DNA from 4 places in the Phreatobacter aquiterrae genome. Region 2 is predicted to be linked to each of the others. Evidence: predicted binding sites of a transcription regulator. Region 2 holds the regulator's gene; each other region holds the start of a gene.
What was found. Region 2 encodes PhoB, which activates phosphate uptake and scavenging genes when phosphate is short. Its sites were predicted from a motif close to TGTCATNNANCTGTCAT; they were not measured.
Positions count from the first base shown of each region.

Region 1: a site for PhoB is predicted at 2,529-2,545, ahead of ACJ4V0_RS10855 (BtaA family protein). Genes of this name have one in related genera too.
Region 3: a site for PhoB is predicted at 1,982-1,998, ahead of ACJ4V0_RS17070 (UDP-2,3-diacylglucosamine diphosphatase). Genes of this name have one in related genera too.
Region 4: a site for PhoB is predicted at 2,164-2,180, ahead of phnC (phosphonate ABC transporter ATP-binding protein). Genes of this name have one in related genera too.

Region 1 is NZ_JBJPHW010000006.1:60,098-64,295, forward strand. Features, by position in the region: gene ACJ4V0_RS10845 (XdhC family protein) at 1-629, shown strand, start outside; gene ACJ4V0_RS10850 (NTP transferase domain-containing protein) at 662-2,269, shown strand; gene ACJ4V0_RS10855 (BtaA family protein) at 2,594-3,847, shown strand; gene ACJ4V0_RS10860 (class I SAM-dependent methyltransferase) at 3,850-4,198, shown strand, end outside.
Region 2 is NZ_JBJPHW010000012.1:20,048-24,245, reverse strand. Features, by position in the region: gene ACJ4V0_RS17290 (ATP-binding protein) at 1-1,084, shown strand, start outside; gene phoU (phosphate signaling complex protein PhoU) at 1,259-1,966, shown strand; gene phoB (phosphate regulon transcriptional regulator PhoB) at 1,999-2,703, shown strand; gene ACJ4V0_RS17275 (ABC-F family ATP-binding cassette domain-containing protein) at 2,710-4,198, opposite strand, start outside.
Region 3 is NZ_JBJPHW010000011.1:145,207-149,404, forward strand. Features, by position in the region: gene ACJ4V0_RS17060 (M3 family oligoendopeptidase) at 1-1,094, opposite strand, end outside; gene ACJ4V0_RS17065 (class I SAM-dependent methyltransferase) at 1,221-1,901, opposite strand; gene ACJ4V0_RS17070 (UDP-2,3-diacylglucosamine diphosphatase) at 2,101-2,928, shown strand; gene ACJ4V0_RS17075 (glycosyltransferase family 4 protein) at 2,945-3,961, shown strand; gene ACJ4V0_RS17080 (sigma-54-dependent transcriptional regulator) at 4,131-4,198, shown strand, end outside.
Region 4 is NZ_JBJPHW010000017.1:48,306-52,503, forward strand. Features, by position in the region: gene ACJ4V0_RS20120 (bifunctional acetate--CoA ligase family protein/GNAT family N-acetyltransferase) at 1-1,307, opposite strand, end outside; gene ACJ4V0_RS20125 (LbetaH domain-containing protein) at 1,484-2,098, opposite strand; gene phnC (phosphonate ABC transporter ATP-binding protein) at 2,321-3,127, shown strand; gene phnD (phosphonate ABC transporter substrate-binding protein) at 3,169-4,086, shown strand; gene phnD (phosphonate ABC transporter substrate-binding protein) at 4,162-4,198, shown strand, end outside.

The DNA of each region.
Region 1 (4,198 bases), on a different contig from region 2:
GGGCCGCGGTTCTCGTCACCGACCTCGACGGCGGTGACGCCCGCATCGTCACCGAGGACCGCCTCCCCGGCGATCCGCTGGAGGAGCCGATCCGTGCAGCGCTGCGCACCGGCCGCAGCGGTGCGGTCGAGGGCACGCGCTCCTTCCTGACCGTGCAGGTGCCGGCGGCGCAGATGGTCATCATCGGCGCGGTCCACATTTCCCAGGCGCTCGTGCCGATGGCGAAGCTGCTCGGCTACGACCCGGTCATCGTCGATCCGCGCACCGCCTTCGCCACGCCCGAGCGCTTTCCCGACGTCCGCCTCCTGGCCGAATGGCCGGACGATGCGCTGCCGGGCCTGAACGTCGACCGCTACACCGCCTTCATCGCCCTGACCCACGATCCGAAGATCGACGACCCCGCGCTGCTGCACGCCTTCGGCAAGGAGTGCTTCTACATCGGCGCGCTGGGATCGCGGCGCACCCACGCCAAGCGGGTGGAGCGTCTGACGGCGAAGGGCGCGGCGCCTGAGGCCATCGCGCGCATCAGGGCGCCGATCGGGCTGGCCATCGGCGCGATCTCTCCGGCGGAGATCGCCGTGTCCATCCTCGCCGAGGTGACGCAGGCCTGGCGGCAGGGCATCGCGTGACCTGTCGCGTCCGGTTCCGATAGGAGACGGCGATGCGGTTCGGTCCCGTGCCGGTAGAGGAGGCGCTCGGCGGCATCGTTGCCCACGCCGTGCGGCAGGGCGGCCTCGTGCTGAAGAAGGGCACCCGTATCGGCGCGGCCGAGGTCGCGGCGCTGAAGGCGGCGGGCGTCGCCGCCGTGACCGTGGCGCGGGCAGAGCCCGGCGATGTCGGCGAGGACGAGGCGGCCGCGCGCATCGCCGCCGCCGTGGCGGGGCCGGGTCTGAGGATCGATCCCGCCTTCACCGGGCGCGCCAATCTCTTCGCGACGGAATCGGGCGTCCTGGTGGTCGAGCGCGACGGCATCGACCGCATCAACCGGCTCGACGAGGCCATCACTCTCGCGACGCTGCCGGCCTTCGCGACCGTCGAACCCGGCGAGATGGTGGCGACCGTCAAGATCATTCCCTATGCCGCGCCGGGTCAAAGGGTGGCGGAGGCCTGCGCCGGACCACCGCTGGTGCGGGTCGCGCCGTTCGTGCGGCGACGCGTCGCCGTGATCTCGACCCTGCTGCCGGGGCTCCCAGACAAGGTCGTCGAGAAGACGCTGCGGGTGACGGCCGATCGCCTCGCGCCTGCCGGTGCCGCCATCACGGCCGAGCGCCGCATTCCACACGAGGCAGCGGCCCTGGCGGCCGCTCTCGCAGAGGTCACGCCGGACAGCGACCTGATCCTCGTCTTCGGGGCCTCCGCAATCGCGGATCGACGTGACGTCATTCCCGCCGCGCTGGAGGCGGCCGGCGGGCGCATCGAGCACCTCGGCATGCCGGTCGATCCCGGCAACCTGCTGATGGTCGGCGAACTGGCCGGCGTCCCGGTCATCGGCGCGCCGGGCTGCGCCCGGTCGCCGAAGGAGAACGGCTTCGACTGGGTGCTGATGCGGCTGCTCGCCGGGCTGCCGGTGACGCGGGCCGACATCACCGGCATGGGGGTGGGCGGGCTGCTGATGGAAATCGTGTCGCGGCCGCAGCCACGTGAGGGGGATCAGGTTATGGACCATGCGCCACGCATCGCCGCCATCGTGCTCGCGGCCGGGCGCTCGACGCGGATGGGCGGGCCGAACAAGCTCTTGGCGCGCATCGACGATGTCCCGCTCGTGCGCCATGCGGCGCAGGCGGCGCTGGGCGCCGGCCTCGCGGACGTCGTCGTCGTGACCGGCCATCAGGAGGCGGCGGTGCGTGGGGCGCTGGCCGGCCTCGATCTGCGGTTCGCCCACAATCCGGGTTTCGCCGAGGGACTGTCGACCTCGCTGAAGGCGGGACTGGCGGTTCTCGACGAGACGGTGGACGCCGTGGTGGTGCTGCTCGGCGACATGCCGCGCATCTCGTCGGGACTGGTGCGGCGCCTCGTCGACGCCTTCGCCGCCGATGCCGGCCGGCACATCGTGGTCCCCGTGGCGGATGGCCGGCGCGGCAATCCGGTGCTGTGGGGGCGGCGCTTCTTCCCCGAACTCCTGCGGGTCACCGGCGACCAGGGTGGGCGGGCCATTCTCGCCGCCTCGCCCGAGGCCATCGCCGAGGTGCCGGCCGACCTCGACGACGTGCATCTCGACCTCGACACGCCCGAGGCGCTGGCGGCGGCGGGCGGCCATCCCGCGTCTTAACCATCGTCAATGCCGTCCACCGGCACGGCAAAAAAAGCCCCGGGGCGTTGCCGACCCGGGGTTGAATTTCATCTCCGTGGACGCGGAGTTGTTGGCATCATCTATCTGCTCTTCGTCGCGGCAGCACAATCAAAGCCGTATCTTTACCCTACCGGTTGACCTTACCGGAGCGATGCGGAAAATGCCCCAATTCTAACCTTCTCCGAGAGAGCGCTTCGGGAGAGGAGACCTGTCGCGCGTCATCGTCAGGTCATCGCGGTTTCACCCGCGCGTCATCGCCCGCTCATACGTCCGTCCCACTGACGCAGAATCGGGATGAACGGCATGGCCCTGGTGGCAGGCGAAACGCGCAAGGCGACCCATCGCAACCTCGAACGGGCGGTGACGCGCCACCGGCCGCTGTCCCGCGCCGGACTGCAGGAGCGCCTGTTCACGCTCATGTTCTCCGGTCTCGTCTATCCGCAGATCTGGGAAGATCCGGAAATCGACATGGAGGCGCTGGCGCTGACACCCGCCGACCATGTCGTGGCGATCGCCTCGGGCGGCTGCAACGTGCTGAGCTATCTCGTCGCGGGCCCGGCCCGCATCACCGCGCTCGACCTCAACGAAAACCACGTCGCCCTCAACCGGCTAAAGCTCGCTGCGGCGCGGCATCTTCCCGATCACGCGACCTTCTTCCGCTTCTTCGGCGAGGCCGACAGCCGGGACAATGTCCTCGCCTATGACCATCACCTGCGCGACCGGCTGGACCCCGCCACCCGTGCCTACTGGGATCGGCGCGATATCGCGGGACGCCGCCGCATCCGCCACTTCTCCAGCAATCTCTACCGCAAGGGCCTGCTCGGCTGGATGATCGGCACCGGCCACGCCGTGGCGCGGCTGCACGGACGTGATCCCCGCCGCATGCTGGATGCCCGCTCGCTCGCCGAGCAGCGCGCCATCTTCGACACCGAGCTGAAGCCGGTCTTCTCCTCCGGCCTGGTGCGCTGGCTGGTGAAGAACCCGGCCTCCCTCTACGGCCTCGGCATTCCACCGGCGCAATATGCGGCCCTGCTCAGTTCGGCGCGCGCCGGCGGCGGCATGGAGGAGGTTCTGCTGGCGCGGCTCGAACGGCTCGCCTGCGGCTTTCCGCTCGACCAGAACTATTTCGCCTGGCAGGCCTTCGGCCGGCGCTACCAGCCGGGCAGGGACGGGGCGGTGCCGCCCTATCTCGGCGCCGCCAACTTCGCGGCAGTCCGCGAGAGGGCCGACCGCGTCGAGGTCCGCCACGAGAATTTCATCGACCATCTGGAAGGCCTGCCCGATGCCTCCCGCGACGCCTATGTGCTGCTCGACGCCCAGGACTGGATGACCGACGCAGTGCTGAACCGGCTGTGGCGGGAGATCACCCGCACGGCGCGGCCCGGCGCGCGCGTGATCTTCCGCACCGCCGCCGAGGAGAGCCTGCTGCCCGGCCGGGTCGCGCCGGACCTTCTCGCCCGCTGGAGCTACGACCCGGCGCGCTGCCGGGAGATGACGGAGCGCGACCGCTCCTCCATCTATGGCGGCTTCCATCTCTACACGCTGGTGTCGCCGTGACGATGCCGGCTGAAGCCTTTCCGGCCGCCGAGCGGATGGACGCCATCTACCGCTGGCAGGTCGGCATCTATGACCTGACACGGAAATATTACCTGCTCGGCCGCGACAGGTTGATCGACGACCTGGCCCCGCCGCCCGGTGCCACGGTGCTGGAGGTCGGCTGCGGCACCGGCCGCAACCTCATCGTTGCGGCACGGCGCTATCCCGACGCGCGGTTCTACGGCTTCGACGTCAGCCCGGTCATGCTGGCCGAGGCGCGCCGCGCGGTCGCCCGCGCCGGGCTTGCCGACCGCATCAGGCTGGCGCAGGTGGATGCTGCGGCCTTCGATCCGCTCACCGCCTTCGCCCGCG
Region 2 (4,198 bases):
GGTCGAGGGTCTGATGGCCTCGCTGCCGGTTCCGGCGATCCTGCTCGATCCCAAGCTCACGGTGCGGACGTTCAACGGCCGTGCGGCCGATCTCGTGCCCGGCCTCCGGCGCGGCGAGCCCCTGACGCTGTCGCTCCGCGCTCCCGATGTCATCGAGACCGTGCGCCGGGCGCTCGCAAGCAACCTGCCGCAGACCGTCGACTATGCCGAGCGCGTGCCTGTCGCCCGCTGGTTCAGCGTCGAGGCGGCCCCGGTGGCGGTGACCTCCGAGGCGCGGGACGGGAGCCGTCCGGACTTCGTTCTCCTGTCGCTGCGCGACCTCACGGAGGAGCGACGGCTGGAGCGCCTGCGCGCCGATTTCGTCGCCAATGCCAGCCACGAGTTGCGCACGCCGCTGGCCTCGGTGGTCGGCTTCATCGAGACGATCCAGGGCCCGGCGCGCAACGACGTGCAGGCGCGCGAGAAGTTCCTCGAGATCATGCTGGCGCAGGCCCGCCGCATGTCGCGCCTCATCGACGATCTCCTGTCGCTGTCGCGGGTCGAGCTCAACGAACATGTGCGGCCCGTCGGGATCGTCGATCTCGTCCCGTTGCTCGCGCATGTGCGCGACACGCTCGGGCCCTACGCGCGCGGGCAGGATGTCGAGGTGGAGATCCGCAGTTCCATGCCCGTGCTGTCGGTGAACGGCGATCAGGACGAGCTCATCCGGCTGTTCGAGAACCTCGTGCAGAACGCGATCAAGTACGGCGCGGAGGGCAAGCGGGTCGACATCCTGATCGACCGCGAGGCTCGCGAGGGGCGGCGCGACGACGCCGTCGTGGCGATCCGCGATCATGGTCCCGGCATTCCGGCGGAGCATCTGCCGCGGCTCACCGAGCGCTTCTATCGTGCCGATGTGGCGTCGAGCCGGGAGAAGGGCGGAACCGGCCTCGGGCTCGCTCTCGTCAAGCACATCCTCAACCGGCATCGCGGCCGGCTGTCCATCGAGAGCGTGCCGGGCCAGGGCGCGATCTTCACGGTCAGGATCGAGGTGGCCGAGCCCGCCGACGGTGATGCAGGCACGGCATCCAACCCTCCCGCCTGATACCGCCAACAGCCGCCCTTCCAGGGGCCTGATCCGGTCTGAGTTGTCGCAACAGTGACAAGTGTTTGAATCGGGACGATATTCCGTGTCATCGATACGTCACGCGACGGGCATAGAACCGTCGCGGGCAAGGACTATCCAACGAGTCCCACCCGCCGTTTGCAGGAGCCTGGCATGACCGAACATACCGTGAGCGCATTCGAGAACGAGCTCAAGGGCCTGGCTCAGCGCATCGCCGAGATGGGCGGACTTTCCGAGCGGCAGATCGCCAGTTCCATCGACGCGCTGATCCGCAGCGACATGGACCTGGCGCACCGGGTGCGCGAGGCCGATGTGCAGATCGATGCCCTTCACCGCGAGATCGAGGAGACTGGCATCCTCATCATCGCCAAGCGCCAGCCGATGGCGATCGACCTCCGCGAGGTCGTCGGCGCCCTGCGGATTGCGAGCGACCTTGAGCGTATCGCCGATCTCGCCAAGAACATCGCCAAGCGCGTCATCGTCATGAACGGCGCGCTGTCGCTGCCGAAGGTCTCGGGCGGTTTCGACGCCATGGCGCGCCTGGCCCTCGAGCGCGTCAAGCAGGTGCTCGACGCCTATTCGCAGCGCGATGTGGCGGCGGCGCTGGAGGTCTGGAAGGCCGACGGCGACGTCGACGCCCTGTACAATTCGCTGTTCCGCGAACTGCTCACCTACATGATGGAGGATCCGCGCAACATCGGGTCCTGCACCCATCTGCTGTTCTGCGCCAAGAACCTTGAGCGGATCGGCGACCACGCCACCAACATCGCCGAGACCGTCTACTACATGGTCAACGGCGTGACGCTCACCGACGAGCGGCCGAAGCTCGACACGACGACCATGGTGTCCGTCGGGTCCTGACGGTTGCCGCGGGCAGAACCGGAAAGAATGCCATGACCGCACGCATCATGGTCGTCGAGGACGAGGAAGCGATCACCGTCCTCCTGCGCTACAATCTTGAGGCCGAGGGCTATCGCGTCGAGGTCGTCGGGCGCGGCGACGAGGCCGAGGTCAGGCTGCGCGAGGTCGTCCCGGACCTGGTTCTCCTTGACTGGATGCTTCCGGGCCTGTCGGGCATCGAACTGTGCCGCCGCATCCGCCTGCGCCCCGAGACCGAGCGCCTTCCCGTGATCATGCTGACGGCGCGCGGCGAGGAGGGCGAGCGGGTGCGGGGGCTCGCCACCGGTGCCGACGACTATGTCGTGAAGCCCTTCTCGGTGCCCGAACTGCTCGCCCGCGTCAGGGCGCTGCTGCGGCGGGCGAAGCCCGAGCATCTGTCCAGCCTGCTGAAATCCGGCGATATCGAACTCGACCGCGAGACGCGGCGTGTCCATCGCGCCGGCCGGGAGATCAATCTCGGACCGACCGAGTTTCGCCTGCTTGAGTTCCTCATGCAGTCGCCCGGCCGCGTCTATACGCGCGAACAGCTTCTGGACGGGGTGTGGGGCCGCGACGTCTATATCGACGAGCGCACCGTGGACGTACATATCGGCCGCCTGCGCAAGGCGGTGAAGCGGGGACGGGAGACTGATCCGATCCGCACCGTGCGCGGCTCGGGCTATTCCTTCAACGAGCGGTTCGCCGGGGTCGCGGCCTGACCGGCGTCACGCCTCGAGGCTTTCCTTCAGCAGTTCCAGTTCCAGCCAGCGATCCTCGGCGGCGGACAGTTCGCCCTGCGCCCGGGTGAGGGCGGCGGACGCCCTGTCGAAGGCGGCGCGGTCGCGCGCATAGAGCGCCGCATCGGAGAGGATCGCCTGCAGCTTGGCGATGTCACGGCCGAGCGCCTCCATGCGCCCCGGCAGGCTGTCGAGATCGTGCTTGTCCTTGAACGACAGCTTGCGCCTTGCGGCATCCGGCGCCCGGTCGCTCCGTTCCACCGCCGGGGTCCCGGGCCTTGCCGTCTTTTCGACGGTCCGCGCCGTCACGCCGGCGCCGCGCTGGGTGATCATGTCGGAATAGCCACCGGCATATTCGATCCAGCGGCCGGAGCCCTCGCTGACCAGAACCGAGGTGCAGACGCGGTCGAGAAAGTCGCGGTCGTGCGACACCAGGATCACGGTGCCGGGGAAGTCCGTGAGCATCTCCTGCAAGAGGTCGAGTGTTTCGAGGTCGAGGTCGTTGGTCGGCTCGTCGAGGACAAGGACATTGGCAGGGCTCGCGAGCGCCCGCGCCAGCAGCAGGCGGCCCCGCTCGCCGCCGGAAAGGACGCCGACAGGTGTGCCCTTCTGCTCGGGGGAGAACAGGAAGTCCTTCATGTAGCCGATCACGTGGCGGTTCTCGCCGTTGATCGTCACGTAGTCGCCGCGCCCGCGCGTGAGCGCCTCGGTGAGCGGCGTCGCGGGATCGAGCGCCTCGCGCTTCTGGTCGAGCGTCGCCATGGCGAGGTTTGTGCCGAGCACGATGGAGCCACTGTCAGGGGGCAGCGTCCCGGTCAGCATCTGCACAAGCGTCGTCTTGCCGGCGCCATTGGGGCCGACGATGCCGAGGCGGTCGCCGCGCAGGATGCGGATCGTCAGGTTGTCGACGATGGCGCGGTCGCCGAAGTGCTTGGAAATGCCGACCGCCTCGACAACGCGCTTCCCGGACACGTCGGCCTCGCTGACCGTCATCGCGACATTGCCCACGGCCTTGCGGTGCTCGCGGAAATCCTTGCGCAGGGCGTGCAGGTTGCCGAGGCGGCGGACGTTGCGCTTGCGCCGGGCCGAGACGCCATAGCGCAGCCAGTGCTCCTCACGGACGATCTGCCGGTCGAGCTTGTGCTGCTCCTTCTCTTCCTGCTCCAGCACCTCGTCGCGCCAGGCCTCGAAATGGGCGAAGCCCTTGTCGAGGCGCCGCGTCGTGCCGCGGTCGAGCCAGACGGTGGCGCGCGACAGCGTCTCGAGGAAGCGGCGGTCATGGCTGATCATGACGATGGCCGAGGACAGGCGCCGCAGCGTCTTCTCCAGCCATTCGATCGCCGGGAGGTCGAGGTGGTTGGTGGGCTCGTCGAGGATGAGGATGTCGGGTTCCGGCGCGATGGCATGCGCCAGCGCGGCGCGCTTGGCTTCTCCGCCGGACAGCGAGGCCGTGCCTTCCTCGCCGGTGAGGCCGAGG
Region 3 (4,198 bases), on a different contig from region 2:
TCAATCCAGCGCTCGTCGAAAAAGCGGCGGGCGATGTTGGACAGGTCCGGCGAGAAGCCGGCATAGGCGGAGAGCACCGTGTCGCGCGCGTCCGCCCAGGCGATCGTGCGCTGCTCGACCTTCGGCAGCGGGGCGTTGCGGTCCCAGTGCGGCAGCGTTTCCTTGCCGAACCAGCGCGCCTTGAGGCGATAGTAGCGGTGCGAGAGGGCGGGATAGGATTCGCGCACCGCCGCCACCAGCGCATCCACCACCTCGCGTTCGACGCGGTTGGCAAGATGACGGGAATCGGCGACGTCCTCGAAGCCGCGCCAGCGGTCCGAGATCTCCTTGTCCTTCGCCAGCGTGTTGGTGATGAGCGAGAAGGTGCGCAGGTTCTCCCTGAAGGTTGCGGCGAGCGCCTCTGAGGCCTTGCGGCGGTTCTCCTCCGCGGTGTCCTGCAACAGGTTCAGCGCCGGCTCGAGTGGCAGCTTTTCGCCGTCGATCTCGAAGCGCAGGCTCGCCATGGTCTCGTCGAAGAGGCGATTCCAGGCGGCGCGCCCGGTCATGTTCTTCTCGTGGAAGAGCTGTTCGAGGCGGTCATCGAGCTGGAACGGCTTGTCCTTGCGGATGTCCTCGAGCCAGGGCCGGTAGCGGGCGAGGGGCGCGCGGGTGACCGCCTGGTCGATCAGGCTGTCGTCGATGCGGTTCAGTTCGAGGGTGAAGAACAGGAGGTGGGAGGAGATCGCGGTGATCTTCTCCTGGATGTCGCCATAGAATTTCACGCGGGCCGCGTCGGTCGTGTCGCCGGCATAGACAAGGCCTGCATAGGAGGCAAGGCGACCGAGAAGGTCTTCCAACTTCTCGAAACGGATGACGGCCTCGGCGAGGTCCGCCGCGGCGCTGGCGCTGCGGGCGATGGCGTCGAGCCGGCCCTTGTAGGCGGCGTCGAAGGCCAGCGCCTCCGTTTCGGCGCGGTAGAGGTCATCGCTCACTGCCGGGTCGTCGATGCCCTTGTAGAGGGTCGTCAGGTCCCATTCCGGCAGGCCGCCGATCGCCTCGGCGGCCTTGTCCCGCGCGGCGCTTTTCGAGCCGGCGTCGTTGACTGAACGGCGCATGGGAGCCTCCTGACGATCGAACCCAGGGGGCTGGTATGGGCAATCGGGTCGGCGGGATCAACGTGGCGTTTCGTCGATCCGGACAGGCATGGTGCAGGCGTTGCCCGTGAGCAACGCCCGGCGCGCTCAGCCCGTGGCCGCGAGGGGGATCGGTGCGGTTTCCGCCCCGACGTGCTTGCGGAACCGCACCAGGGTGTAGACGCCGAGCAGCGCGACCCGGCGCCGTTCCACCACCGCGACGCCGCCATGGGCTGCGGCCCAGGCTTCGAGCCGCTGGAACGGAAATTCCGGCCTGAGGCCGAAAGTATGGGCATGCTTTGAGAACCAGCGCTCGATGGCGGCGGCGAGACCGCGCTCCGAATAGAGGTGGTTCACAAGGATGATCTCGCCGCCGGGGCGGACGACCCTGGCGCATTCGTCCAGCACGCGCTCGGGGCGCTCCACCAGCGTGATGACGAACTGTGCCACGACAGCATCGAACATCCCGTCGGGATAGGCGAGGTCGTGGGCGTCCATGACCTGCACGTCCTTCACATGCGGGAAGGCGCCGCTCGCCATGCGTTCGCGCGCCTTGGCGATCATCGGCTCGGAGAGATCGATGCCGTGGATATCGAAGGAGGGATCGTAGTCCTGGAACGACAGGCCGGTGCCGACGCCGACCTCAAGTATGCGCTTGCCGGCCTGCTTCGCCGCCGCGGTCGCCGCGCGACGTCCCTTCTCGAAGAGGGGGCCGCACACGGCATCGTAGATCGGCGCCCAGCGGGCGTAGGCCCGCTCCATCGTTTCTCGGTCGAGGTCTCCGGCCATGGCCAACTCCCGTTCCTGTCGCGGGAGCTCCGGGAATCAGGGCCTGCCCGCCGCAATCCGGGACCCGATAGCCGCGAGCTGCGACAGTTCAACGACGGGCCGGCGGACGCCGGCGGCCTTACCTGCTCGCTGTCACAAAAGCGCAAGGGGAATCTGCTGTTGGTGCCCGCATGATCGCAGAGCGGCCGGGAGCCGGACGATGGTGCAGACGCGGCACAGGGCCATTTTCATTTCGGACGTACATCTGGGCGCGCGGGGATGCCAGGCCGCGCTCCTGATCGATTTCCTCAGGCACAACGACGCCGACATCATCTATCTGGTCGGCGACATCGTCGACGGCTGGCAGCTCAGGCGCGGCTGGCATTGGCCGCAGGCGCACAACGACGTCGTGCAGAAGCTGCTCAGGACGGTGCGCAAGGGCAGCCAGATCATCTACCTGCCCGGCAATCACGACGAGTTCATGCGCGACTATTTCGGCACGCATTTCGGCGGCATCGAGGTCATGGACCAGATCGTCCACCAGGCCGCCGACGGCAAGCGCTTCCTCGTCATCCACGGCGATGCCTTCGACGTGGTGGTGATGCACGCCCGCTGGCTCGCCCATCTCGGCGACTGGGCCTATGACGCCGCGCTCTATTGCAACCGCTGGGTGAATGTCGTCCGCCGCAAGCTCGGCCTTACCTACTGGTCGCTTTCGGCCTGGGCCAAGCTCAAGGTGAAGAAGGCGGTCAACTTCATCGGAGCCTTCGAGGAGGCTCTCGCCTCCGAGGCGCGCCGGCAGAGGGTTGACGGGGTCATCTGCGGCCATATCCATCATGCGGTCATCAAGGACCAGATCGGCATTCGCTACATGAACTGCGGCGATTGGGTCGAAAGCTGCACGGCCCTTGTCGAGGGGCACGATGGCCGCTTTGAGATCCTGCGCTGGACGATGGTGAAGGCGACGGCGCCGGAGCTTGCGCCGGTCGAGGAAGAGACGATGGAGATCTCGCTCGGCCTCCCCGAACGGCCTTCGGTGAGGGCCTGACCGGGGAGGACGGACCATGCGCCTAGCGATCGCCACGGACGCCTGGGCGCCGCAGGTGAACGGTGTCGTCCGGTCGCTGCAGGAGACGGCGAGGGCTCTCGGCGGGCAGGGCATCGCCGTCGATTTCGTCACGCCCGAGGGCCTGGCGAGCTGGCCGCTGCCGACCTACCCCGACATCCGCCTCGCCATCGGCGCCGGGCCGGCGGTCGCGGCCCGGCTGGAGGTACTGCGGCCCGAGGCCCTTCACATCGCCACCGAAGGCCCGATCGGCCATGCGGCGCGGCGCTGGGCGCTGTCGCGCGGCCTTCCCTTCACCACCAGCTACCATACCCGCTACCCCGAATATGTGCGCGCCCGGGCCCCCATCCCGGAGGCGCTGACCTACGCCTGGCTGCGCCACTTCCACGCTCCAGCCGCCCGCACCATGGTGCCGACGGAGACGATGCGGAGCGAACTCGCCAGCTGGGGCTTCGCCAACCTCTCGGTATGGACGCGCGGCGTCGATACCGCACTGTTCCGGCCGCGCGAGGGGCTCGTGGCGGAGTGGCCCCGGCCGCTCATGCTCAGCGTCGGCCGGCTGGCGGTCGAGAAGAACGTCGAGGCCTTCCTCGCCTGCGACCTGCCGGGCACCAAGGTCGTCGTCGGCGACGGACCGCAGCGCGCCGACCTGGAACGCCGGTTTCCCGAAGCGGTCTTCCTCGGCGTCAGGACCGGCGAGGCGCTGGCCGGAGTCTATGCCTCCGCCGACGTCTTTGTCTTCACCAGCCGCACCGATACCTATGGCAACGTGATGCAGGAGGCCATGGCTTGCGGCGTGCCGGTGGCGGCCTTTCCGGTGCCCGGCCCGCTCGACGTCATCACCGATCCGGCCGTCGGCGTTCTCGACGAGGATCTGCCCTCCGCGATCCGCAAGGCCCTCCTGCTCGACCGCCGCGCATGCCGGGCGCTGGCGGAAACCCGTACCTGGGAGGCGGCCGCGCGCCAGTTCGCCGCCGCGCTGGCGCCATTTCCTGCTGCCGCAAGGGCAGCCTGAATGCGGGTCTGATCCGTTCGTGGCCACGCCGTTAGAGGGCCGTTAACCGGGCCTTAAGCGGCGGCAACCACCCTCTCCCGAATCGAGACATCCGCATTCGGGAGTGCATGCCGTGACCACCATCCTCATCTGCGACGACGATCCGGTTCAGCGCCGTCTGGTGGAGGCCATGGTGCGCAAGTTCGGCTACGAGCCGCGCCTGTGCGAGAATGGTGAGCAGGCCCTGCAGATCCTGTC
Region 4 (4,198 bases), on a different contig from region 2:
GGATAGCTCGGCAGGCCCGCCCCGGCGAAGATCTCGGTCGCCTGTTCCTGGTCGCCAAGCCAGACGGTGAAGACCGGCTTCATCCGGCCGCCCCGCGTCTTGCGGCTGGTGACGACCTTCGCCACGGCCTCCGCCGCATCGCGGCTCGGCAGCAGCGCCGTCGGGCAGTTCATCACCAGCACCGCGTCGATGTTGCGGTCGTCGAGCGCCGCCTCCATCGCCGCCGCGTAGCGGGCCGAATCCGCGTCGCCGATGATGTCGATGGGGTTGCCGCCCGACCAGGTCGGCGGCATGGCGGCGTCGAGCTTTGCTGTCGTCTCCGGGCCGAGCTTCGCCAGCCGGCCGCCGTGGTCCATCAGCGCGTCGACGGCCAGCACGCCGAGCCCGCCGCCATTGGTCACCATCCCCAGCCGGTCGCCGACGAAGGAGGGGTAGCGCGACAGCGTCTCGGCGGCGGCGATGAGTTCATCGAGATCGTTGACGCGCACGAGTCCGGCGCGCGCGAAGGCGGCGGCATAGACGTCGTCCGCGCCCGCGAGCGCGCCCGTGTGGGACTTCGCCGCGCTCGCCGCCGCCGAACTGCGGCCGGATTTCAGCACGATGACCGGTTTCGAGCGCGCCGCCGCGCGCGCGGAAGCCATGAACTTGCGCACGTCCTTGATCGCCTCGATGTAAACCAGGATCGCGCGCGTGCGATAGTCGGCGGCGAAATAGTCGAGGCAGTCGCCGGTGTCGACGTCGAGCTGGTCGCCGAGCGTGACGACGCCGGAGAAGCCGATGTGGCGGACCTCGGCCCATTCCAGCAGCGCCGCCGCGATGGCGCCCGACTGCGAGATGAAGGCGAGCGAGCCGGGGCGCGTCTTGCGCGAGGAGAAGCTGGCATCGACCCCGCCATGCGGCGCGATGACGCCGAAGCAGTTCGGCCCGACGAGGCGGATCGCCTTCTCGCGCACGGCCCGCTCGAGCCGCCCGCTCGCCGCCTCGTAACCCTGCCGCTCCAGCGCCGAGATGACCACGGCCGCCGGCACGCCGAGGCGGGCGGCCTCGTCGACGAGCCCGGGAATGGTCGACCCCGGTGTGGCCAAGACCACCAGATCCGGAACGGCGGGCAGGTCGGAGAGTGAGGCAAAGGCGGTCAGGCCGGCAACGGTCGAGTGTTTTGGATTGATCGGCAGCAACTGGCCGGAAAACCCCGACCGCTTCATGTTGGCCATCAGCGCCTGCCCCATTGAATGCGGACGGTCGGTGGCGCCGACGATGGCGACGGAGCGCGGCGCGAAGAACCGGTCGAGGCGGTAGAGGGACATGGCAGGTCTCCGTCGAAATCAGGGGCAGAGGCCGAAATCGCACTGTAGGGGCAGGACGCAGGCGCAGGAAGGGTGACGCGCGCCATCTCGTCGCGATCACCCCGGACGCGCGACGATATGGATCAATGTTGCGATGCACAAATGACGCTAGACAAGCCGACGCGCTGCCGCCGGCCTCAGCCGCCGTGTTTCTCCAGGAAGGCCTCGACCGGCAGCGTCCGGAAGTCGGTCAGCGCGCCGCGCAGGCGCGCGTGGTCCCAGTCCCACCAGGCCAGCGTCAGCAGCCTCTCGCCGATCGCCTCGGGAAAGCGCCGCCTGATCACCCGCGCCGGATTGCCGCCGACCACCGTGTAGGGCGCGACATCCCTGGTGACGATGGCCCCGGCCGCAACGACCGCACCGGTGCCGACATGCTTCCCCGCCAGCACCACGCCGCCATGGCCGATCCACACATCGTGGCCGATGGTCACCGCCTGCGCGCGGCGCCAGTCGAAGAAGCCCGCCTCGTCCGACTCGCCCTCGAAGTAGCGGGAGGCGCGGTAGAGGAAGTGACTCTGGCTCGCCCGCTCCATCGGGTGGTCGCCCGGATTGATTCGCACATGGGAGGCGATGGAGCAGAACTTGCCGATGGTCGACATGTCGATCTGGCCGTCCTGCACGATGTAGGAATAGTCGCCCATCACCGTCTCGGAGATGACCGTGCGCGCTCCGACCTCGGTGTAGGCGCCGAAGCGGCTGTCGCGGACGACGGCGGTCGGATGGATCGAAGGCTCGAGGCCAAGTGTGCTCATAACGGCGGCATCCTTGAAGCGTAGGGGGACACCTCCTGCCGCTCGCCCGGGCAGATGACATTCACATGACAAAACGATGACAATTCGCAAGTATTCGCCGGTCCGTTCAACTGTCTCCTGAGCACTTGTCGCGTCACAAAACTGTAATTCGCCTGGCCTAGAGCGATCTCGTCGCGAGGGTTCCCGCCTTCGCGCATGTCGTTTCAGGACGGGAACCACTGCATGCTGACGATCGACGGGATCACGCGGCGGTTTGGCGCGAAGACGGCGGTCTCCGACGTGTCGCTGGAGGTCGAGCGCGGGGCCTTCGTCGGCATCATCGGCAGGTCGGGCGCCGGCAAGTCCACTTTGCTGCGCATGATCAATCGCCTGCAGGAGCCCTCCTCCGGCCGGATCATCTGCGAGGGACAGGATGTCACCGCGCTGTCGGGCGCGGCGCTGCGCGACTGGCGCCAGTCCTGCGCCATGATCTTCCAGCAGTTCAATCTTGTCGGCCGCCTCGACGTGCTGACCAACGTGCTGATGGGCCGCCTCAATCATGTCGGTCAGGCACGCTCCCTTCTCAAGCTGTGGAGCGCCGAGGACAAGGCCATCGCCCTCTCCGCACTTGAGCAGTTCGATATCGCGTCTCTCGCCGCCCAGCGTGCCGAGAGCCTGTCGGGAGGCCAGCAGCAGAGGGTGGCCATCGCCCGGGCTCTCGTGCAGGAGCCGCGCCTGATCCTCGCTGACGAGCCGATCGCCTCGCTGGATCCGCGCAACACCCGCATCGTCATGGACGCTCTGCAGCGGATCAACCGTCACTACGGCATCACCGTGATCTGCAACCTTCACTCGCTCGACCTCGCCAAGTCCTATTGCGACCGCCTGGTTGGTATGGCGCAGGGCCGCGTCGTCTTCGACGGCCCGCCCGCCGCGCTCACCGACGATGCCGCGCGCGTGCTCTACGGCATCGAGGCCGGCGACGTGATCGACAGCCATACGCCCCTTCCCCAACCCGCGCCGGTCCTTCCGGCAGCGGCCTTCGCCTGACGCATTCAGCCCCTTCCACCAAGGTCCCGGAGACCACACCCATGTTCGATCGCCGCCAGATCGCCGCCGGCCTTGTCGGCCTGCCCTTCGCCTCCATGGCTGCTTCTGCCCAGGGCTCCTGGCAGACGCGCTTCCCCGAGCTCGTCTTCGCCGTCGTCCCGGCCGAGAACGCCTCGGGCCTCACCGAGCGCATGGCGCCGTTCAACGCCTATCTGAGCAAGGAACTCGGCGTGAAGGTGACCCTGCGCATCGCCAATGACTATGCCGCGGTCATCGAGGGCCAGCGCGCCGGCCAGATCCATCTCGCCTACTACGGTCCCTCCTCCTATGTGCGCGCCCACACGGTCACCAATGGCGGCGTCGAGCCCTTCGTCACCACCATCAATTCCGACGGCTCGATCGGCTACTATTCGGTCCTCTACGTGAAGGCCAACAGCACCGCTGCCTCGATCCAGGACCTGAAGGGCAAGAACCTCTGCCTGGTCGATCCCAACTCGACCTCGGGCAACAACGTCCCCCGCTTCGCCATGAGCCGCATGGGCATCGCCAACCCCGACCAGCACTTCTCCCGCGTCGTCTATGCCGGGAGCCACGAGAACGCCATCACGGCCGTGGGCCAGGGTACCTGTGACGCCGCCTTCAACTGGTGGAATTCCGAGCAGGACTCCAACTTCTCCCGCATGGTCAACAAGGGCATGGTGCGGAACGAGGATTTCAAGATCATCTTCAAGTCCGACCTGATCGCCGGTTCGCCCTATGGCTGGCTGACCTCGCTGCCCGCTGACGCCAAGGCCGCTATCCTGAAGGCCTTCATCGAGGCTCCCCAGAGGGACAAGGTCGCCTTCGATCGCCTCTCCGACGGCAAGGATCGCGGCTTCCAGAAGGTGACACATCAGGACTACATCCCCGTCGTCGAACTGCAGAAGTTCGTCGACCAGATGCGTCGCGCCCGCTCCTGAGATCGTCCGGTCAGAGGCTCCCGCTCATGGCGGGAGCCTCTGACCCATCAGGCCGTCCATCGGGAGAGCCTCGCCATGATCACGCGCCGCATTGCCCTGGCTCTGCTCGCCT